4 regions of the Halomonas sp. 11-S5 genome follow, and region 1 is predicted to be linked to each of the others. Evidence: predicted binding sites of a transcription regulator. Region 1 holds the regulator's gene; each other region holds the start of a gene.
The links. The regulator sigma-54, encoded in region 1, starts transcription at its own class of promoters, with help from an activator protein. The targets are predictions, from matches to a motif close to TGGCACNNNNNTTGCTNT.
Positions count from the first base shown of each region.

Region 2: the regulator sigma-54 is predicted to act here: its motif matches at 4,208-4,225, upstream of glnK (P-II family nitrogen regulator).
Region 3: the regulator sigma-54 is predicted to act here: its motif matches at 1,675-1,692, upstream of OP497_RS06930 (nitrate reductase).
Region 4: the regulator sigma-54 is predicted to act here: its motif matches at 868-885, upstream of OP497_RS05745 (P-II family nitrogen regulator).

Region 1 covers NZ_JARANW010000003.1:180,763-185,835, forward strand. Annotated here, with positions in the region: gene pmbA (metalloprotease PmbA) at 1-34, shown strand, start outside; gene OP497_RS03870 (HPr family phosphocarrier protein) at 40-309, opposite strand; gene rapZ (RNase adapter RapZ) at 313-1,233, opposite strand; gene OP497_RS03880 (PTS sugar transporter subunit IIA) at 1,288-1,761, opposite strand; gene raiA (ribosome-associated translation inhibitor RaiA) at 1,769-2,077, opposite strand; gene OP497_RS03890 (RNA polymerase factor sigma-54) at 2,237-3,661, opposite strand; gene lptB (LPS export ABC transporter ATP-binding protein) at 3,804-4,529, opposite strand; gene lptA (lipopolysaccharide transport periplasmic protein LptA) at 4,529-5,059, opposite strand; gene lptC (LPS export ABC transporter periplasmic protein LptC) at 5,056-5,073, opposite strand, start outside.
Region 2 covers NZ_JARANW010000005.1:68,766-73,838, reverse strand. Annotated here, with positions in the region: gene hemE (uroporphyrinogen decarboxylase) at 1-188, shown strand, start outside; gene OP497_RS05780 (VanZ family protein) at 181-588, shown strand; gene OP497_RS05775 (hypothetical protein) at 585-1,088, opposite strand; gene OP497_RS05770 (host attachment protein) at 1,303-1,731, shown strand; gene OP497_RS05765 (LysR family transcriptional regulator) at 1,785-2,711, opposite strand; gene OP497_RS05760 (ferredoxin--NADP reductase) at 2,868-3,644, shown strand; gene glnK (P-II family nitrogen regulator) at 3,818-4,156, opposite strand; gene OP497_RS05750 (ammonium transporter) at 4,310-5,073, opposite strand, start outside.
Region 3 covers NZ_JARANW010000006.1:97,965-103,037, reverse strand. Annotated here, with positions in the region: gene OP497_RS06945 (FAD-dependent oxidoreductase) at 1-214, opposite strand, end outside; gene OP497_RS06940 (hypothetical protein) at 693-842, opposite strand; gene OP497_RS06935 (ANTAR domain-containing protein) at 839-1,438, opposite strand; gene OP497_RS06930 (nitrate reductase) at 1,815-4,568, shown strand; gene cobA (uroporphyrinogen-III C-methyltransferase) at 4,525-5,073, shown strand, end outside.
Region 4 covers NZ_JARANW010000005.1:63,634-68,706, reverse strand. Annotated here, with positions in the region: gene OP497_RS05750 (ammonium transporter) at 1-428, opposite strand, end outside; gene OP497_RS05745 (P-II family nitrogen regulator) at 468-806, opposite strand; gene OP497_RS05740 (accessory factor UbiK family protein) at 1,098-1,439, shown strand; gene OP497_RS05735 (YifB family Mg chelatase-like AAA ATPase) at 1,513-3,015, shown strand; gene OP497_RS05730 (hypothetical protein) at 3,030-3,512, opposite strand; gene OP497_RS05725 (alpha/beta hydrolase) at 3,509-4,483, opposite strand; gene OP497_RS05720 (malate synthase G) at 4,715-5,073, shown strand, end outside.

The sequences.
Region 1 (5,073 bases):
GCTGGTCGACGAGATGATGGTGGCGGGTGGCTGACGCCGTCAGCCGTCCTCCTCGAAGCGGGCCTCGAAGAGTCGGGTGATCGCCTCGAGGGCCGCCTCGGCGTCCTGCCCTTCGGTGCAGACCTCGAGCTCGGTGCCGTAGGGGGCGGCGAGTATCAGCAGCGACATGATGTTGTCGGCATCGGCCTGTTGGCTACCGCGGCATACGGTGACCCGGGCGGCGAAGGGCTGGCAGCATTGCACCAGCTTGGTGGCGGCGCGGGCATGCAAGCCGCGCCGGTTGGTCAGGGTCAGCTTGCGACTCGGCACGCGTCAGGTTCCTTCCTGCTCTTGTTTATCCCCGGCCACGTCCTGGTCGGCGGGGAGGGTGATTTGCACCCTTAGTTCACGATGGCGCAGCCGCACTCCGGCATGCCGGCTCGCCAGCTGATCGGCGAGGCGTTCGGCCAGGTAGACCGAGCGGTGCTGGCCGCCGGTGCAGCCGATGGCCACGGTGAGGTAGCTGCGCTGGCTGGCCTGGTAGTGCGGCAGCCAGCGCTCCACCCAGGCGAGGATGTCGTCGAGCATCTCGCCGACGATCGGGTAGCCGTCGAGGAAGGCGATGATGCTAGGGTCGCGCCCGGTGGCATCACGCAGCGCCGGATCCCAGTAGGGGTTGGGCAGGCAGCGGGCATCGAAGACGATGTCCGCATCGAGCGGCACGCCGCGCTTGAAGCCGAAGGACTCCACGGTCAGGGTCATCCGCTCGGCGCGGTGGCCGGCGACCTGGTCGGTGATGCGCCCCCGGAGATCGTGCACCGAGAGGCGCGTGGTGTCGATCACCAGGTCGGCGAGGTCGCGGATCTCGGAGAGGGAGTGCTCCTCGGTATCGATCGCCTCGGCAAGGGTCATGTCGCTGCCGCGGGTCAGGGGGTGTCGGCGGCGGGTCTGGGAGTAGCGTTCGAGGAGCACACGCACGTCGGTGGTCAGATAGACCACTTGGCAGTCGACCCGGCGGCCCCGCAGCTCCTCGAGCAGCTCGGGAAAGCGCTCCAGGGCCGCGGGCAGATTGCGGGCATCGATGCTGACGGCGATCGAGGAGCGCAGCGAGCGGTCATCCTGCAGTTCATCGACGAGCGGACCGAGCAGCATGGCCGGCAGGTTGTCGATGGCGTAGTAGCCCAGGTCTTCCAACGCCTGCAGCGCGATCGACTTGCCGGAGCCTGACCGGCCACTGATGATCACAAGCTGCATGCGGGTCTCCTGGTCGTGGGTATGGCCGGGCAGAGGCCCCCTAGGCGGGAGGGCTCAGCCGGCCGAGGCCTGTCGTCGGATCGCCTCTGTGAGGCGTTCATGGAGTTCGCGCTGGCTGGTGCTGTGACGCAGCCCGGCCCGGGTGTCGGCATCGTTCATCACGCTGGCGACTTGGCCGAGCAGGGCCAGGTGGGCCTCGTCGGCTTCCTCGGGCACCAGCAGCACGAACACCAGGTCGACCGGCTCACCGTCGATGGCGTCGAAGTCCACCGGTTCGGCCAGCTTGAGGAAGCCGGCGATGGGGGCCTTGCAGTGGGGGTTACGGGCATGGGGAATGGCGACCCCGTGGCCGATACCGGTACTCCCCAGCCGCTCGCGCCCGATCAGCCGGCTGAAGACCTCCTGGCTGTCGAGACTGGGCGTGTTCTGGGCGATGAAGGTGCTGAAGAACTCCAGCACGCGTTTCTTGCTCCCTCCAGGCACATCGAAGAGGGTGCGCTCCGGGGGCAGGATGGCGTCCAGTGTCATGACGGAATCAGCGGGCACCGGCGCCCTGGGCGCGGGCCTGGGCCTTTTCCTTGTGCTTGACCAGTTGGCGATCGATCTTGTCGGCCAGCGCATCGATGGCCGCGTACATGTCGTTGTCCATGGCTTCGGCATGCAGTTCGGCACCGGCAGCATGCAGGGTACAGGCCGCCTGCTGGCGCTCCTTCTCCACGGAGAGGGTGACCTGCACGTTGGTGATATTGTCGTAGTGGCGCTCCACGCGGGTGAGCTTTTCTTGCACATAGTCACGCAGGGCGTCGGTCAGTTCCACATGATGGCCGGTGATGTTGACTTGCATGACACGCTCCTTGCTCTTTCGGGTTATGGGTCGATTGTAACCCTTTTTGCTGTTCTGCATAGCCCCTCGACCGAGGGGATTCGAAAGGCGCATGACCGGCGTCATTTCAACCGCTTGCGGCCACGCGAGAGGAGGAAGTCCGGGGCCTGCGGGAGCGCCTCAACGCAGCCGCTTGCGTTCGCTGGAGGAGGGGATGCCCATCGCTTCGCGGTACTTCGCGATCGTGCGCCGCGCGACGCTGATGCCGGCTTCGTCGAGCAGAGTGACCAGCTTGCTGTCGGAGAGGGGTTTGCGAGGCGGCTCGTCCTGGATCAGCTTGCGCAGGCGCGCGCGGATGGCGGTGCTGGAGTGGGCATCGCCCTCGCTGCCGCTGCCCCCCACCTGGCTGGAAAAGAAGTACTTGAGCTCGAACATTCCGCGCGGGGTGTGGATGAACTTCTGGGTGGTGACCCGCGAGATAGTCGATTCGTGCATCTCCACGACCTGGGCGATGTCGGCCAGGATCAGCGGCTTCATCGACTCCTCGCCGCGCTCCAGGAAGTCGAGCTGGCGCACCATGATCTCGCGGCCCACGCGCAGCAGGGTGTCGTTGCGGCTGGAGAGGCTCTTCATCAGCCAGCGCGCCTCCTGCAGGTGGTCCTTGAGGAACTGGTTGTCCTCGCTCTTGTCGGCCCGTCGGATCAACGCGGCATAGTCGGGCTGGATGCGCAGCCGCGGCATGGCCTCCGGGTTGAGTTCCACCTGCCAGCCATCGCGGGTGTGGCGGGCGATGAGGTCGGGGATGACATAGGCGCCATCGCTATCGGAGAAGGCGCTGCCGGGGCGCGGGTCCAGGGAGCGCACCCGCTTGATCACCGTGTTCAGGGCGTCGTCGTCGAGGCCGAGCCGGCGCTTGAGCAGGCGGCGATCGTCGCCGGCGAGCGCCTCTAGGAACTGGCGGATCAGGCGGCGGGCCTGCGGCAGCAGCGGGGTGGTGTCGGGCAGGGCAGCCAGCTGCAGCATCAGGCACTCGCGCAGGTCGCGGGCGAAGACCCCCGTGGGCTCGAACTGCTGCAGGCGCAGCAGCACCTGCTCGACTTCGCGGGTCTTGAGGCCGTCGAGGCCCTGGGCCCTGAGGCCGTCACGGATATCCTCCAGGGGCTGGGTCAGGTAGCCGTCGCCGTTGACGCCGTCGATCAGGCTTTCGGCGATGTGCAGCTGGCGTGCGTCCAGGTCGGTCATGGCCAGCTGCCAGGCCAGGTGGCCCTGGAGGCTCTGGCCCGATGCCTGGCGCTCGAAGTCCGGGCCCTCGCCACTGCCGCCGGTGGGCGCGGTGCCGAGGTCCTGGTAGGTGTCGGACCAGTCGCTGTCGGTGCTGAGTTCGTCGGGGATCTCGCTGGCCCACTCCTCGTCGGTCGCCTCGCTCACCGCCTGCTCGCCGAAGTCATCCTCGACCTCGAGCATCGGGTTGGATTCCAGCGCCTGCTGGATCTCCTGGCGCAGGTCCAGGGTCGAGAGCTGCAGCAGCGCGATGGCCTGCTGCAGCTGGGGGGTCATGGTCAGCTGGGTACCGACACGCAGTTGCAGGGACGCCTTCATGGCCATGAGACGAGTGCCCTCGACTTGCCGAAAACCCCAACCCTAGCCGCTGGTCGGGGGGCTTGCAAGCGCAAAAAATGCAACAATCGTGCCATGCGCAATCTTCATGCCGTCGCGGAATAACGACAGATATATCAGGTGACTGTGGTCAGAGACGGAAGTCCTCGCCCAGGTAGACCTCGCGGACCCGCTGGTCGGCGAGGATCGTTTCAGGATCTCCATTGGCGATGATGCGCCCGTCACCGACGATGTAGGCGGTATCGCAGATGTCCAGGGTATCGCGGACGTTGTGGTCAGTGATCAGCACCCCGATGCCGCGGGCCTTGAGCTGGCGGATGATGCCCTTGATCTCGCCCACCGAGATGGGATCGACCCCGGCGAAGGGTTCGTCGAGCAGGATGAAGGCGGGCTCCGTCGCCAGCGCACGGGCGATCTCGACCCGGCGGCGTTCGCCCCCGGAAAGGCTCATGCCGAGGTTGTCGCGGATATGCGTCACGTGGAAGTCCTCGAGCAGCTGCTCGAGATGGTCCCTGCGAGCGGCGCGGTCGAGCTCCTTGCGGGTCTCGAGGATCGCCATGATGTTGTCGGCGACCGACAGCTTGCGAAAGATCGAGGCCTCCTGGGGCAGGTAGCCGATGCCGGCCCGTGCCCGCTCGTGCATGGCCGCCGTGGAGAGGTCGAGGTCGTCGATACGGACTTCCCCGGCGTCGGCCCGCACCAGTCCGACGATCATGTAGAACGAGGTGGTCTTGCCGGCCCCGTTGGGGCCGAGCAGCCCGACGATCCGGCCCTGCTCGATGGAAAGGCTGATGTCCTGCACCACCCGGCGTCGCTTGTAGCTCTTGGCCAGATGGAGGGCGCTCAGGGTCTTCATCACTGGCCGTCCTGCTGCTCGGGTTCCAGGGTCATGCGTACGCGCTGGCGTTCATTAACGCCCTCGGCCTCGGCGCGCGCCTGGACCACGCGACGGTCGAGGAAGTATTCCAGGTAGCCGCCGTCGAAGGTATCGCCGCTCTGATGCAGCTCGGCCCGGTCGATCAGCTCGATGCGGCGCTCGGCGACATGGTAGACGATGGTGCGCCCCCAGCCGCGGACCAGAGGCTCGTCCGGGGCGGGCTTCTGCTCGATGTAGGCGCGTTCGCCGGTGGCGGTGGCGCGAGCCAGTTGGCCCTGGTCGTTGCGCTGGATCTCCACCCGGGCGCCGGTCAGCTGCATGCTGCCCTGGCGGATGTCCACGTCGCCGGTGTAGACGGCGGTACCGGCACGATCATCGAGGTCGAGACGGTCGGCCGTCACCTCGACCGGGGCGCTGGCATCGCCCTCCAGGGCCAGGGTTGGTGCACTGCCCATCAGCAAGCCGACCATAGCAAGGGTCAGCAAGGGGGCTAAGGGGGGGGGCGTCATGACTCGGGCTCCTC
Region 2 (5,073 bases), on a different contig from region 1:
TTGCCCGCCCCTCGGCGATCCGAGCCGAGGTGGCGCGCACCCTCGACAGCTTCGGCCACGGGCCCGGGCATGTCTTCAACCTGGGGCACGGCATCAACCAGTTCACCGACCCGGACCATGTCACGGCCTTCATGGACGCCCTGCATGACCTGAGCCCGGCCTATCACCGCAACATCGCCCATGGCTGACTGGCTCTACCGGCTGGCCGCCGGGGAGGATAGGCGCTGGCGCCGCCGCTGGGCGCTGCTGGCCTGCCTGGCGGTGTTGGTGATCGCCTGGGGCAGCCTGGCGCCCAGCAGCGAGCTGCCCGAGACGCTGCCCTGGGACAAGGCCAGTCACTTCATCGGCTATGCCGGCCTGGCGGGCCTGATCGGGCTCGCCGGCGTCCGTCTGCCGCTGGCCTTCCTGGCCGCGCTGCTGCTGGGCATCGTCATCGAGTTTGCCCAGCTCCCGGTGCCCGGCCGCAGCGGCGGCGACGGAGCGGACATCCTGGCCAACGGCCTGGGCGCCGCCTCGGCGGCACTGGGGCTGCATGCCTTTCGTCGGGTCTGCCTGCGCCGTCCGCCTCGGGGCATGCCGCGCCACTAGAGGCGCGGCTCCCGGCTGGCGTCGGGCTCTGCCTGGCCGCCGGTCGCCAGGTCCAGGGTCGGCTCGCTGGCGGTGCGCTGGGGGCGGTGGCGTTCGGCAGGGCGCGTCACCCGGGCGCGGCCCAGCACGCTCTCCTCCTCGGGTGCGCTCCTGCTCGCCGCGCTGGTCCAGGCGGCCTCGTGGTCATGCACCGCCGGGCGCCGCTCCCAGGAGCGGGTGACCACGGCGCCGGGGGCGAAGCCGGGGCGCTGTGCGCCCAGGTGGTGGGGCAGCAGCCACAGCTCGGCCAGCAGGCGCAGGGCCACGGCGGCGAGCAGCCAGGTACCCCCGGCCAGGGCCAGGGTCGGCCAGGCGGAGGCCCAGTCGACGGGGGCGAGCCAGGGCGTGCGGGGAGCCAGCCACAGGGCCGCTCCGGCCAGCAGGCCGAGCTGCAGCAGCAGGTGGCAGGTCAGCAGGGTGGTGCGGGCCAGCGGCCGGCGAGGAAACAGGAACTGTCGCATCGGGGTCCTCCCGGGGAATGCACATCGTGGTGATGAGTCGCGCCGACGTCCTTGCCGGCCAGGGCAGGATGCTACCCCAGATCCCGCCGCCCTGCAGTCATTGCGTATCGCCAGGTTGACCAACGGGAGTGCGCTTGCCAATGTGGAACGAGAGGCGGAAGTGGCTGTCCCGTCGGGAGGACTTCCGCCAACTCACCAGCATCAAGGAGCGGCTATGACAACCTATATCGTGGTGGCTGATGCGGCGCGGGCTCGGCTGTTCACCCGCAATGGACTCAAGGTCAGCGAGAAGGACAGCCTCCTCCATGCCGAGGGTCGCATGCACGAGGGGGACCTGGTGACGGACAGCGGTGGCGATGTCCATGAGTCGACCTCGACGACGGCGCGCAGCGCCGGCGGGGAGAATGTCGCGACCCAGCACCACGAGGAGATCTTCGCCCGCGAGGTCGCCGAGCGGCTCTATCGCGCCCGTGTCGACAACACCATGGAGAAGCTGATCCTGGTCGCACCGCCGCGCTTCCTCGGCCAGTTACGGGAGAAGGTCGATGGCCCCACCGCCAAGCTGGTGATCCACACCCTGGCCAAGGATCTCACCAAGGCCTCCCTCGCCGATATCCAGGAGGCCGTCAGCGACCTCCGCTAGCCTCTCGCTGACGCCTTCCCCGCGGCCCGGCTCTGTCGCCGGGCCGCGTCGCGTCAGGGCACCTGGGGCAGAGCGATCTGGTCGCTGCGACGGATGCCTTCGGTCATCTGCCGACACAGCTTGAGGAACTCGCGCATGCCGGTGGCCAGGTACTTGTGGCGATGCCAGATGAAGGTGAACTGGCGACTCAGGTCCAGCTCCGGGGTGGCGATGGGCACCAGGCTGCCGCGGCGGAAGGCGTCGCGCAGGGCCAGTTTCGAGACGCAGCCGATGCCGAGCCCCGATTCCACCGCCCGCTTGATGCCCTCGGTATGCTCCAGTTCCAGCAGGATGTTGAAACGCCCGCGGCGGTGACGTGCCGCCTGCTCCAGGGTCAGCCGGGTGCCGGAGCCCTGCTCGCGCATGATCCAGGCCTCGCGCAGCAGACGGTCCAGCTCCACCGGACCCGCGGTGGCGAGCGGATGACGGGGCGAGCAGAACACCGCCAGCTCATCCTCCACCCAGGGCTGGGTGATCACGTCCTCCTCCTCGCACTGCCCCTCGATCAGCCCCAGGTCGAGCCCGTGCTGGCGAACGCTGTCGATGATGGTCCGGGTGTTGCGCACCGAGAGGCGCACCCGGCTGCCCGGATGGCGCTGCATGAAGTCGCTGATCAGCAGGGTGGCCAGGTAGTTGCCGATGGTCAGGGTGGCGCCCACGTCCAGGGTGCCGATGCCCTGCTGGCCACGCAGCAGCTCCTCCACCTCCTCGGCGCGGTCGAGCAAGGCCACCGCCTTGGGCAGCAGCTGGAAGCCCAGGGCATTGAGCTTCAGGCGCTTGCCGATGCGATCGAGCAGCCGGCAGTCGAACTGCCGCTCCAGCTCGGCGAGGGCGGTACTGGTCGCCGACTGAGAGAGCGCCAGGATGCGGGCCGCCCGGGAGACGCTCTCGTGCTGGGCGACGGTGACGAAGACTTCCAGCTGGCGCAGGGTGTAACGCATGACACTCCTCGGCGGTTTGATATCTAGAGCTGATATCTACAGTATAGATAAGTGTTATCCATACAATCCATTTAACAGATAATGCCTCGTCTCTTAGAATTGCACTCAAAGATTGGCTGTCTTATCTATTCGTTTATGGAATATCTAGGAGTCGGCATGAGCAAGTTTGCGCTTGAGGACGTTCTGAGTGTGCACCACTGGAACGATACCCTGTTCAGTTTCCGGACCACCCGCGAGCGCAGCCTACGCTTCAAGAACGGCCAGTTCGTGATGATCGGCCTCGAGGTGAACGGCAAGCCGCTGATGCGGGCCTACTCCATCGCCAGCCCCAACTACGAGGACCACCTGGAGTTCTTCAGCATCAAGGTGCCCGACGGTCCCCTGACCTCGCGCCTCCAGCACCTCAAGGTGGGGGACCAGATCATGGTCAGCCGCAAGCCCACCGGCACCCTGGTCACCGACGACCTGCTGCCGGGGCGCAACCTCTACCTGCTTTCCACCGGCACCGGCCTGGCGCCGTTCATGGGCCTGATCCAGGACCCGGAAGTCTACGAGCGCTTCGAGAAGGTGGTGCTGGTGCACGGTGTGCGCAACGTCAGCGAGCTGGCCTATGCCGACTTCATCCAGAAGGATCTGCCCGCCCACGAGTACCTCGGCGAAGAGATCAGCGAGAAGCTGGTCTACTACCCCACCGTGACCCGCGAGACCTTCCACACCATGGGGCGGCTGACCGATCATATCCGCAGCGGAAAGCTGGCCGAGGACACCGGCCTGCCGACCATCGATCCCAAGCAGGATCGCGCCATGATCTGCGGCAGCCCGGCGATGCTCGATGACACCAGCCACCTGCTTGACGAGCTCGGCTTCACCATCTCGCCGCGCATGGGCGAGCCCGGCGACTATGTCATCGAGCGGGCGTTCGTCGAGAAATAAGCTGGAAGCTTGAAGAGCGCCGCTACGCGGCTGGAAGCTGGAAGAGAAAACCCCGTGGCCTGGCCACGGGGTTTTTCAGTATGCGGTGGTGGATCGTACGCTGACCGACTTCGAGCTTCGAGCTTCGAGCTTCGAGCTTCGAGCTTCGAGCTTCGAGCTTCGAGCTTCGAGCTTTAGACCGCATCCTTTCCGGTCTCGCCGGTACGAATACGGAGCACCTGCTCCAGGGCGGTGACGAAGATCTTGCCATCGCCGATCTTGCCGGTATTCGCGACCTGGGTGATGGCATCGATCACCTTCTCGGCCATCTCGTCGTCCACGGCCACCTCGAGCTTCACCTTGGGCAGGAAGTCGACCACGTACTCGGCGCCGCGATAGAGCTCGGTGTGGCCCTTCTGGCGACCGAACCCCTTGACCTCGGTGACGGTGATGCCCTGGACACCGATCTCGGAGAGCGACTCCCGTACGTCGTCGAGCTTGAACGGCTTGATGATGGCGGTCACCAGTTTCATGGTCTTGATCCTCGTTGTGTCCGTTGGTCGGTGGCGCTGTCCGCCACCCCTGCTGCATTCATTGTGCCAGAGCATACACCCGCTGCGGGAGGAATAAAAAAGGCCCCCCGAAGGGGGCCAGAAGGAGCACGCCAGCTCACTCGGGGGCCTGCCTCACTTCTTGGAAGCACTGAACTCGGGGTAGGCTTCCAGGCCGCACTCGGTCAGGTCGACGCCTTCGTACTCTTCTTCCTCGGTGACCCGGATGCCCATCACGGCCTTGAGGATCAGCCAGACGATCAGGCTGGCCACGAACACCCAGGTGAAGATGCCGAGGATGCCGATGATCTGGGGGCCGAAGCCGGCCTCGGCGTTGGTAAACGGGACCGCCAGCACGCCCCAGATGCCCACCACGCCGTGGGCGGAGATGGCACCCACCGGGTCGTCCAGCTTGAGCTTGTCGAGGACGACGATCGAGCTGACGACCAGCAGGCCGCCCACGATACCGATCAGCACGGCACCCAGAGCGCTGGGTGACAGCGGGTCGGCAGTGATCGCCACCAGGCCGGCGATGGCACCGTTCAGGGCCATGGTCAGGTCGGCCTTGCGGAACCACAGCTTGGCCAGGATCAGGGCGGCGATCACGCCCCCGGCGGCGGCCGTGTTGGTGTTGACGAACACCTGGGCCACGTTGTTGGCGGAGGCGACGTCGGACATCTTCAGCTCGGAGCCGCCGTTGAAGCCGAACCAGCCCATCCACAGGATGAAGGTACCCAGGGTGGCCAGCGGCAAGTTGGCGCCGGGGATGGCGAAGATGCTGCCGTCCTTGCCGTACTTGCCCTTGCGCGGGCCGAGCACCAGTACGCCAGCCATAGCCGCGGCGGCACCGGCCAGGTGCACGATGCCAGAGCCAGCGTAGTCGGAGTAGCCGATCTCGG
Region 3 (5,073 bases), on a different contig from region 1:
CGCGCAGGGTCAGGGCCGCGCGATCCATCTCGCCGGCCAGCCAGGGCGAGAGCAGGATGCGGTTGTAGGCCGGGGTGGGCTCCGCGCCGACTACGGTGATGCGGGCCGGTCGTCCGGGGTGTCCGGCCAGGGCCTCGACCAGCCGATGGCCGGCCATGCCATTGCCGACGATCACCAGGTGCTCGATCGGTGCCGGGGAATGTCGGTGACTCATCGCTTCACCTCTCTCGCGAACAGGCGCGAACAAAAAAAGACGCCTCGACGCTGCCCGACATCGGGAAGCGCGGAGACGTCTTCGTCATTGAATGGCGCGATCGCCATTGATCGCGGCTTTCCCGTTACCATCAAGAATCTGGCCAGCTGACCATGAAATCTATATTTCTCCTTTATTTCCAGTGCAATAGAGTCACGTCTTTCCGGCTTCCAGTTCGCCTTGTTCTGGCGGGGTTGCACATCAGTGGTGCGTGGTGGCGTCGAAATGCACGGGGCTGTAGCACTCCTCCTGGGTGCGGCGATCCAGGTGCCGACCGTTAGCCTGCATGTACCGGGCGATGGGCTCGGCGAAACGGCCGGCGGCCTCGGGGCGCAGCACCGCGGCAGGGGCAAGCCGCTGTCGGCGGGGTCCTCTGTGAGGCGGGCGCCGCTGGCGCCTGCCAGGTCAGGCGACAAGGTGAGGGTATTGCCGCTGCGGCTCAGGGTGATGGGCGCCAGGATCTCGCAGGGCGCTCGCCCCAGCCCAGGCTCATGGCCAGCGGCAGGGGCGCAAGCATATGGGCGCCATCGAGCAGAGGGATGAAACCCAGCGTCAGGCGGGTGAGTTCCGGTGAGGGTGTGGCGGTCATGAGAGCGGCCCCTTCTGCAGGCGTTCGAGAATATCGATGACGCTGTCGGCCACCTCGGCGATCCGCTGGCCACGGTCCATGGCCAGCTTGCGCAGCATGCGATAGGCCTGATCCTCGTCGCAGTCCTGGTGCTTCATCAGCAGCCCCTTGGCCCGCTCGATGCGTTTGCGTTCGACCAGCTGGTTGCGCGCGCGATCGAGCTCCTGGCGCATCGACTGGAAGGCATCGAAGCGGGTGATGGCGACCTCGATGATCGCCTTGACCCGGCCGGGGAGCAGGCCGTCGACCACATAGGCACTGACGCCGGACTTGAGGGCCGCCTGCATGGTCTCGGGGTCGTGCTGGTCGGCGAAGAACACCACTGGGCGCGGGTTCTCGCGATTTAGCAGCGCCATGCTGTCCAGGGTGTCGCGGTCGGGGGATTCCATGTCGATGATCACCACATCGGGCTGGTGGCAGGCGACCCTCTCGTTGAGGCTCGCCGGGCTGGTCAACCGGCAGATGACCCGGTGGCCCTGGCGGGTCAGGGCTTCCTCGATCATGGCGGCGCGGACGACCTCGTCGTCGACCAGCAGGATCTTCAGGGGTGGTGGCATAGGGTGTGTCGCTCGTGGCTCGGCTTCTGATGGCAGCAGTGCTGCAAGATGCATTCCAGACTCGGCGTTACCCGTCGCACGGGGCCCGGCGGCCCTGGGTCGTGTCCGCTAGGCGGCCGATATGGTCCAAAATGGTGCAGGTGAAGCCGATGGCGCCCCTGGCATGGTGCAGGAGGCGAGGGCGCGGGGCCTGATTCCGTACCCAAGCCGCCAGGTGCCAAGGAGTAGGGGCTTGCTGGCACGGGGATTGCTTGATTCCCCCTTATCAGCGGGGAGGCACTGTGTCGCCTCCCCATCACGGCAACGACGCCCACCGCTGGATTCCCTCGGGAATCGCGGTGGGCGTCGTCGTCTGCAGTCCTGAAAGGAGGTCGAGATGCATCAGGCCCGAACCACCTGTCCCTACTGCGGCGTCGGCTGCGGCGTGCTGGCGCGGCTCGAGGGCGACCGTCTCACCGGGGTGGACGGCGACAGCGACCACCCGGCCAACTTCGGTCGGCTGTGCGTCAAGGGCTCGGCACTGCACGAGACCCTGGGCGATCACGGGCGGCTGCTACGGCCCCGGGTCGATGGCGTGGAGGTCGACTGGGATACCGCCCTCGACACCGTGGCCGAGCGGCTCCAGGCAACCCGCACCGCCCATGGCGACCAGGCCGTGGCGGCCTATCTGTCCGGGCAGCTACTCACCGAGGACTATTACGTCGCCAACAAGCTCTTCAAGGGCTTCCTCGGCACGCCGCACCTGGATACCAACTCGCGGCTGTGCATGGCCTCGGCGGTGGCGGCCCACAAGCGTGCCTTCGGTGCCGATGCCGTACCCTGCAGCTACGAGGATCTCGAGGAGGCGGAACTTGTGGTGCTGGTGGGCGCCAATCTGGCCTGGAACCACCCGGTCCTCTACCAGCGGCTGCGTACCGCCAAGAGCCGCAATCCCCTGATGCGGGTGGTGGTGATCGACCCGCGGGTCACCGACAGCTGCGAGATCGCCGACCTCTACCTGGGTGTGGCACCGGGCAGCGATGCGCGGTTGTTCAACGGCCTGCTGGCCTGGATGGCCGACCAGGGCAAGCTCGACCGGGTCTACCTGGAGAAGCACACCCAGGGGCTGGACGAGACCCTGGCCGCGGCGCGGGGGGACGATACCACGCTGGAGGCCATCGCCGCCGACTGCGATGTCGATGCGGAACGCCTGGAGACCTTCTTCTACTGGTTCGCCAGCCAGCTGCACGTGGTGACGCTCTTCTCCCAGGGCATCAACCAGTCCTCCAGCGGCACCGACAAGGCCAACGCCATCATCAATTGCCACCTGGCCGGCGGCAAGCTCGGCCTGCCCGGCGCCGGCCCCTTCTCGATCACCGGCCAGCCCAATGCCATGGGCGGCCGCGAGGTGGGCGGCCTGGCCAACCAGCTCGCCGCCCACATGGACTACCACACGCCGGGCGCCCTCGACCGGGTGACGCGCTTCTGGACCACTGACGGCCTGGTGCCGACCCTGCCCGAGGGACCGGGCCACAAGGCCGTCGAGCTGTTCGCGGCAATCGAGCGCGGCGAGCTCCGGGCCGTATGGATCATGGCCACCAACCCGGCAGTGAGCCTGCCCGATGCCAACCGCGTGCGTCGCGCCCTGGCACGTTGCCCGCTGGTGATCGTCTCCGAGTGCGTGGCCGACACCGACCTGCTGGCCTATGCCGACATCGTGTTGCCGGCCACGGGCTGGTCCGAGAAGGACGGTACCGTGACCAATTCCGAGCGGTGCATCTCGCGCCAGCGAGGCCTGCTGCCGCCGCCGGGAGAGGCTCGCCACGACTGGTGGATCATGGTCGAGGTGGCCAGGCGCCTGGGCGTCGGCGAGGCCTTCGCCTACCGGCACCCCGGCGAGATCTTCGACGAGCATGCCCGCCTGTCGGCCTTCGAGAACGCCGCCGAGAGTGCACGGCTCTTCGATATCTCGGCGCTGGCCGGCCTCGATCGTGCGGCCTACGACGCCCTGGCCCCCATCCAGTGGCCGGTGACGGCCGACGCCCCTCACGGCACCGCCCGGCTGTTCGAGGATGGCCGCTTCGCCACCCCGGATGGGCGAGCCCACTTGGTCCCGGTGCGGCCTCGCGGCCCCGAGCAGTCGCTCAGCCCGGCCCGTCCGCTGCGGCTCAATACGGGCCGAGTGCGCGACCAGTGGCACACCATGACGCGTACCGGCCGGGCTCCGCGGCTGATGAACCACCGTGCCGAACCCTTCATCGAGGTTGCACCGGAAGATGCCGCTGCCCAGGGCATCGAGGACCAGCAGCTGGCGCGGCTCTCCGGCGCCGGCGGCGACTACGTCGGCCGGGTGCGCCTCTCCCGGGCCCAGCGTCGCGGCGAGCTCTTCGTGCCCATCCACTGGACCGACCAGTTCAGCGGCACGGCTCGGACGGGAGCGCTGTTCGAGGCCCATCTCGATCCCGTCTCCGGCCAGCCGGAACTCAAGCAAGGCGCGGTCGCCCTCGCACCGCTGGCGGCCAGCTGGGAAGCGACCCTGCTGGTAGCGAACGACCTGACACTGGGTGGCGAGATCCGTGGTGATGTCGCCTACTGGGCGCGCATTCCCCTGAGCCATGCCGAGCGCTGGCAACTGGCCGGTCACCCGGGGGACGCACCGGACTGGCGGACCTGGCTGGCGGCGTATCTGCCGACCGCGCCGACGCTGTGGAGCGAGGATCCGGATGGCGGACGGTGGCGCGCCGCCGGCATCGCGGAAGGGCGCCTGCACTGGTGGCTGATGGTGGGCCCCCCCGCCGAGCTGCCCGGCCTGGCCTGGCTCACCGAGCGCTTCGCCGAAGCGGCCGGGGGCGAGGGGCTGGACGCCGGACGCCGGCGCCGGTTGCTCGCAGGTTGCGACGATGGGGCCGGCGATAGCGGTCCGCTGGTCTGCAGTTGTCACCAGGTGGGGCAGAGGGCCATCGTCGCTGCCATCCGAGAGGGGGATGCCAGCGTCGAGACGCTGGGCGCCCGACTGGCCTGCGGCACTCAATGCGGCAGCTGCATTCCCGAACTCAAATCCCTGATCGAAGAAAGTGCCGAACCACGTGCCGAAGAGGAGGGGGCCCATGCGTTCGCCAAGACGCAACCCAACACCATCGATGTCGCTTGAAGCATCGGGCATGGCGGGCAGGCTGCTGGCACGCCTCGCCCAAGGGGCAGGCCGCTGGCTCGCCGAGCGTTTCGGCAGTGCAGCGCGTCCCGCGGATGGGCCGCGGGATGGCGATTGCCGTAACGGCAGCGTCTATCTGGTGGGGGCCGGCAGCGGTGCTGCCGACCTGTTGACCCTCAAGGCCGCGCGGTTGCTGACGCAGGCCGATGCCGTGGTCTACGACCGCCTGGTCGGTGATGAGGTGCTGGCGCTGATTCCCGTCGGACGGGAGCGCTACGACGTGGGCAAGGCCCGCGGTCACCATAGCGTACCCCAGGCCGAGATCGGCGAGCTGATGGTCAGGCTGGCGCGTCAGGGCAAGTCAGTGGTGCGCCTCAAGGGCGGGGACCCGGGCGTGTTCGGGCGCATGGGGGAGGAGCTCGCCGCCCTGGGCGAAGCCGGTGTCCCGGTCGAGATCGTGCCCGGCATTACCGCCGCCTCGGCGGCCTGTGCCGCCATGGGCATC
Region 4 (5,073 bases), on a different contig from region 1:
ACCACGGCGAAGGCCAGGAAGGCCCACAGCTTCATGCGCTCGGCCACGGCACCGGAGACGATGGACATGGCGGTGGCCACGAACACCACCTGGAAGAAGAAGTCCGAGCGCATCGAATAGTAGGGAGCGTCGTCACCGCCGGCCAGCACTGCATCGACGCCGTTCTCGCTACCGATCAGCATGCCGAGACTCGGCAGGACGCCGCCCGCGCCGCTGGAGTACATCAGGTAGTAGCCCACCAGCAGGTACATGGTGCAGGCGATGGCGAACAGCGCGATGTTCTTGGTGAGGATCTCGGCGGTGTTCTTGGAGCGTACCAGGCCCGCCTCGAGCATCGAGAAGCCGGCGGCCATCCACATCACCAGGACGCCGCAGATCAGGAAGTAGAAGGTATCGAGCGCGTAGCTCAGCTCCGGTAATTCGACCATGGGGTCTCTCCACGTCAGGAAGGGTAAGGGAGGCGTCGGTCAGACGGCATCGGCGCCGCGCTCACCGGTGCGGATGCGGATGACGTCCTCCAGCGGCGTGACGAAGACCTTGCCGTCGCCGATCTTGCCGCTGTTGGCCGCGCTGCAGATGGCATCGAGCACCGCCTCCAGCCGTGAATCGTCTACCGCGACCTCGACCTTCACCTTGGGCAGAAAGTCGACGACGTACTCTGCACCGCGATAGAGCTCGGTGTGGCCCTTCTGGCGCCCGAAGCCCTTGACCTCGGTGACGGTGATGCCCTGGACGCCGTTGTCGGCGAGTGACTCGCGCACGTCGTCGAGCTTGAACGGTTTGATGATGGCAGTAATCAGCTTCATCCCGGATCTCCCCTGCTGGATGTCGGCGGCCTGATGCCGTGCGATGGGTGGCTGTCCTGCTCAAGCGTAAACCGTGCCACATTACGGAATATGGTTTTTATATCAGTGAGATGAGGCGATGTGCGAAGCGGCTTCCCGGTGAGGTGAACCTCGCCGCCACCGCGGCTGCACTCTTGTGGTGCCTTGTCGTGGTACTCATGCCCCATAACAGGGCGCCGGCGGGGAATGCGCCGGGCGGGGGGCTTGCGTATCCTGTGGGCAGGCATCCCATCACGATTGAGGAGAGACACCATGGTGAGCCATGATCGTATCAGCCGCCTGGCCCAGCAGATCGGCGACCGCCTGCAGGGCGCTTCTCAGGCTCCGGAAGAGGTGCAGAAGGGCATTCAGCAGGTGGTGAAGGGCGCCTTCGATCGCCTGGAGCTGGTCTCGCGGGAGGATTTCGACATCCTGATGGACGTGATGCAGCGCACCCGGGCGCGGGTCGAGGCGCTGGAGACGCAGGTAGCGGCCCTTGAGGCGGCGCTGGACGGCAACGCCTCGCAGGAGGCGGCGCCTAGCGAGCCTCCGGCCGCGCTGCCGGAGGAGTCGAGCCCCGAGGAGGATGCCGGCGCCGGTGAGACCGAACGCTGATCCCCGGCCGGTGCCGGGCGCATCCGGCTGGCCTGGGCTAGCCTGAGGGTAGATAGGCTGCGAGGGATCGCCGATGACGCTGGCAATCATCCACACCCGGGCCGGCCTCGGGCTCGAGGCGCCCGAGGTGCTGGTCGAGGTGCACCTGGCCAATGGGTTGCCCGGCATGACCCTGGTGGGGCTGCCGGAAGCCGCCGTCAAGGAGAGCCGCGAGCGGGTGCGCAGTGCCTTGGTGAATGCCGGCTTCGACTTCCCGCTGAGGCGCATCACCCTCAACCTGGCGCCTGCCGACCTGCCCAAGGAGGGGGGCCGCTTCGACCTGCCCATCGCCCTGGGCCTGCTGGTGGCGTCTGGCCAGGTACCGCCCGAGGCGCTGGCGGATGTCGAGTGCGCCGGCGAGCTGGCCCTGGACGGCCGGCTGCGCCCGGTGACCGGCGTCCTGCCGCTGGCCATGGCGACGCGTCGCGCCGGTCGGCGACTGATCGTGCCGCGGGCCAATGCCGACGAGGCGGCCCTGGCCGGCGATCTCGAGGTGTTGCCGGCGGATCACCTGCTGGAGGTGGTGGCTCACCTGCTGGGTCAGACGCCCATCGCACCCCATCGGTCACCGAGTATCGTCCCGTCACTCGAGGCGGGCCCTGACCTGGCGGAGGTGCGTGGCCAGCATCAGGCACGGCGCGCCCTGGAGGTGGCCGCCGCCGGCGGGCACAACCTGTTGTTCGCCGGGCCGCCCGGCACCGGCAAGACCATGCTGGCCAGCCGCTTGCCGGGGATCCTGCCGCCGCTTTCCGAGTCGGAGGCCCTCGAGGTGGCGGCGATCCGCTCGGTCAGTGGGCGTTCGCATGCCGAACAGTGGGGTGTGCGCCCCTTCCGCGCCCCGCACCATACCGCCAGTGCCGTGGCCCTGGTGGGCGGTGGTTCGAAGCCGCGGCCCGGCGAGATTTCCCTGGCCCATCACGGGGTGCTGTTTCTCGACGAGCTGCCGGAGTTCTCGCGACACGTGCTGGAGGTGATGCGCGAGCCTATGGAGTCGGGACAGATCCATATCGCCCGGGCCAGCCACGAGCGCCGTTACCCGGCCGGCTTCCAGCTGGTGGCGGCCATGAATCCCTGCCCCTGCGGCCACCTGGGTGACCCTCGCCAGGCCTGCCACTGCACGGCCGCGCAGATCCAACGCTACCAGACGCGCCTGTCGGGGCCGCTGCTCGACCGCATCGACCTGCAGGTGGAAGTCCCGGCGCTCTCGCCGGAGAAGCTCACCTCCCGCGAAGCGGGGGAGTCCTCGGCGGTGGTGCGCGAGCGGGTGCTGGCGGCCCGGGCACGTCAGGCGGCTCGCGGCGCGCTGAATGCGCGGCTGGCCGGGCAGGCCCTGGAGGAGGCCTGCGCCCTGCAGGCGGCGGATCGCGCCTGGCTGGCCAGCGTGCTGGAGCGGCTCAAGCTGTCGGCCCGGGCCTACCACCGGGTCCTGCGGGTGGCCCTGACCCTCGCCGACCTGGCCGACGAGGCGCGTCCCGGGCGTGACCAACTGATCGAGGCGATCGGCTACCGCCAGCTCGATCGTCTGCTCAAGGGCTGAGGGCCAGCCCGCGCTCAGAGGGCGGTAGCGTCCAGGGCCCCGCTGATCTCGCTGCGCCACGCCGGCGCGTCGCTCCCCGCGCGTCGCAGTTCCAGGCTCAGGCGATAGGGCAGCAACTCGCGGTCGGAGAGCTGCAGCCGGGGGCCGTCGGCCTCGAGGCGGCTGTTCAGGCGCCAGTGGTTGTCGCCGCCCCCCTCGGCCATGGCATCGCGCCACGCCAGCACCTGAGGGCCGTCGGGAACCGCCAGCAGGGCGCGGGTCAGGCTCTCGAGCACGCGTTCTTCGCCGAGCCCCAGGCGGCGGTCGACGTCCGGCCTGGCCAGCAGCAGGACCTGGTCGACCGCCGGTCTGGGCATGGGCGGCGTCGCCGTGAGCCGCTTGGCGGCGCGCTCGCCGAGCCCGAACAGGGCCTGGCGCAGCGTGGTCGGCTGCTCCGGCGCAGCGGCACAGCCGGCGAGCAGCAGGGTCGCCAGCAGCAAAGGCAGGTGGGGTTTCATGGTGAGATCGTCTCCCGGGGCGGGGTGTCGGTCGGCTCCAGTCTGGCAATGAAGCGGTCGAGGACCGTGAACAGCTCGCGGCGAATCGGCTCGGCCTCGTTGACCAGGTGGTGACGGGCCTCGGGGTGGCGATGGATCTCGGCGCCGGGGAACTTGCGCGCCAGCACCTCGAGGTTCCACTCCCAGTCCACGGTCAGGTCCTGCTCACCCTGCAGGATCAGGGTGGGAACCGGGCTCGGTGGCAGTGCCAGCAGCTGCGGCATCCAGCGGCGCATGGCCCCCACCCAGTCCATCGCCAGGCGGTCGGTCTGGAGGGGGTCGCCCTCGCGCAGGAAGTCGGCGAAGTCGGCATCCGTGGAGTTGGCGCGGAACTTGCGCGGGATCGATTCCACGAAGGGCCCCACCAGGCGGTGCAGCCAGCTCGACTGGTTCCAGCCCCAGGGGCGTACCAGCGGCGCCAGCAGCGCCAGTCCCGACCAGGCGCCGTCGTCGCCGCGGGTCAGGGCGTCGGTGGCGAGGATCGCCGCCCCGGTGCTCTGGCCGATGCCCAGCCAGGGCCGGGGGGCCAGTCCCTCGTCCTCGAGATGTTGCTGCAGGTGGTGCAGGCAGCTGCCATAGTCATTGAAATCGTCGATGGAGGCACGGCGGCCGCTGGAGAGGCCATGGCCGGGCAGGTCCCAGAGCACGACCCGCCAGCCCCGCGCGAGCAGGCACTCCAGCAGGTGGCAGTAGAGGCCGAGATGGTCGAAGTAACCGTGCACCACGAAGGCCGTGCCGATGGGCGCCTCGGGACTCCAGACCTGGGTCCAGAGGCGGAAGTCACCGGCCTCCAGGTAGCCCACGTAGAGGCCCACATGCTCGGCAAGCAGGGGTGCCAGGCCGTAGTGGCCCAGGTAGCGCTCGAGGTCTCGGCCGGACAGGTCTGCCGGGGCGAGTGGCCCGAGGGCCTGCAACGGGGTGAAGTCGCTCATCGGTTTCTCCGCAATGCCCGTTCATGCTAGCGCCAAGCCGCCGGCCCGGCCAGCAATGCCTCGGTGGCCGGCCGGCCTCATCATCATATGCGAGCCACGGGCGGTAAGCGGCAGGTATAGGTTTACATGTGGAAGTATTTTCCACAAAATCGACGCTACACCGTCATCTTTCCCTGTCCGGCCGGTCGGTGCCAGGGGGCACCGAGCAGCCAAGCATGAGGAGTACGACCCATGACCCAACGCATCACTCGCCATCGCCTTCAGGTGGCCGCCGAGCTGGACCGTTTCATCAACGAACAGGCCCTGCCGGGCACCGGTGTCGACCCCGAGGCCTTCTGGGCCGGCGTCGACGCGCTCTTCCATGATTTGACCCCCCAGAACCGCGAACTGCTCGCCGAGCGCGATCGCCTGCAGGAGAAGCTCGATGCCTGGCATCGCGAGCACCCCGGCCCGATTCGCGACATGGCCGCCTACCGTGCCTTCCTCGAGGAGATCGGCTATCTGGTGGAAGCACCGGCCAGGGTCGGCGTGACCACCGCCAACGTCGACCGCGAGATTGCCGTCCAGGCCGGCCCGCAGCTGGTGGTGCC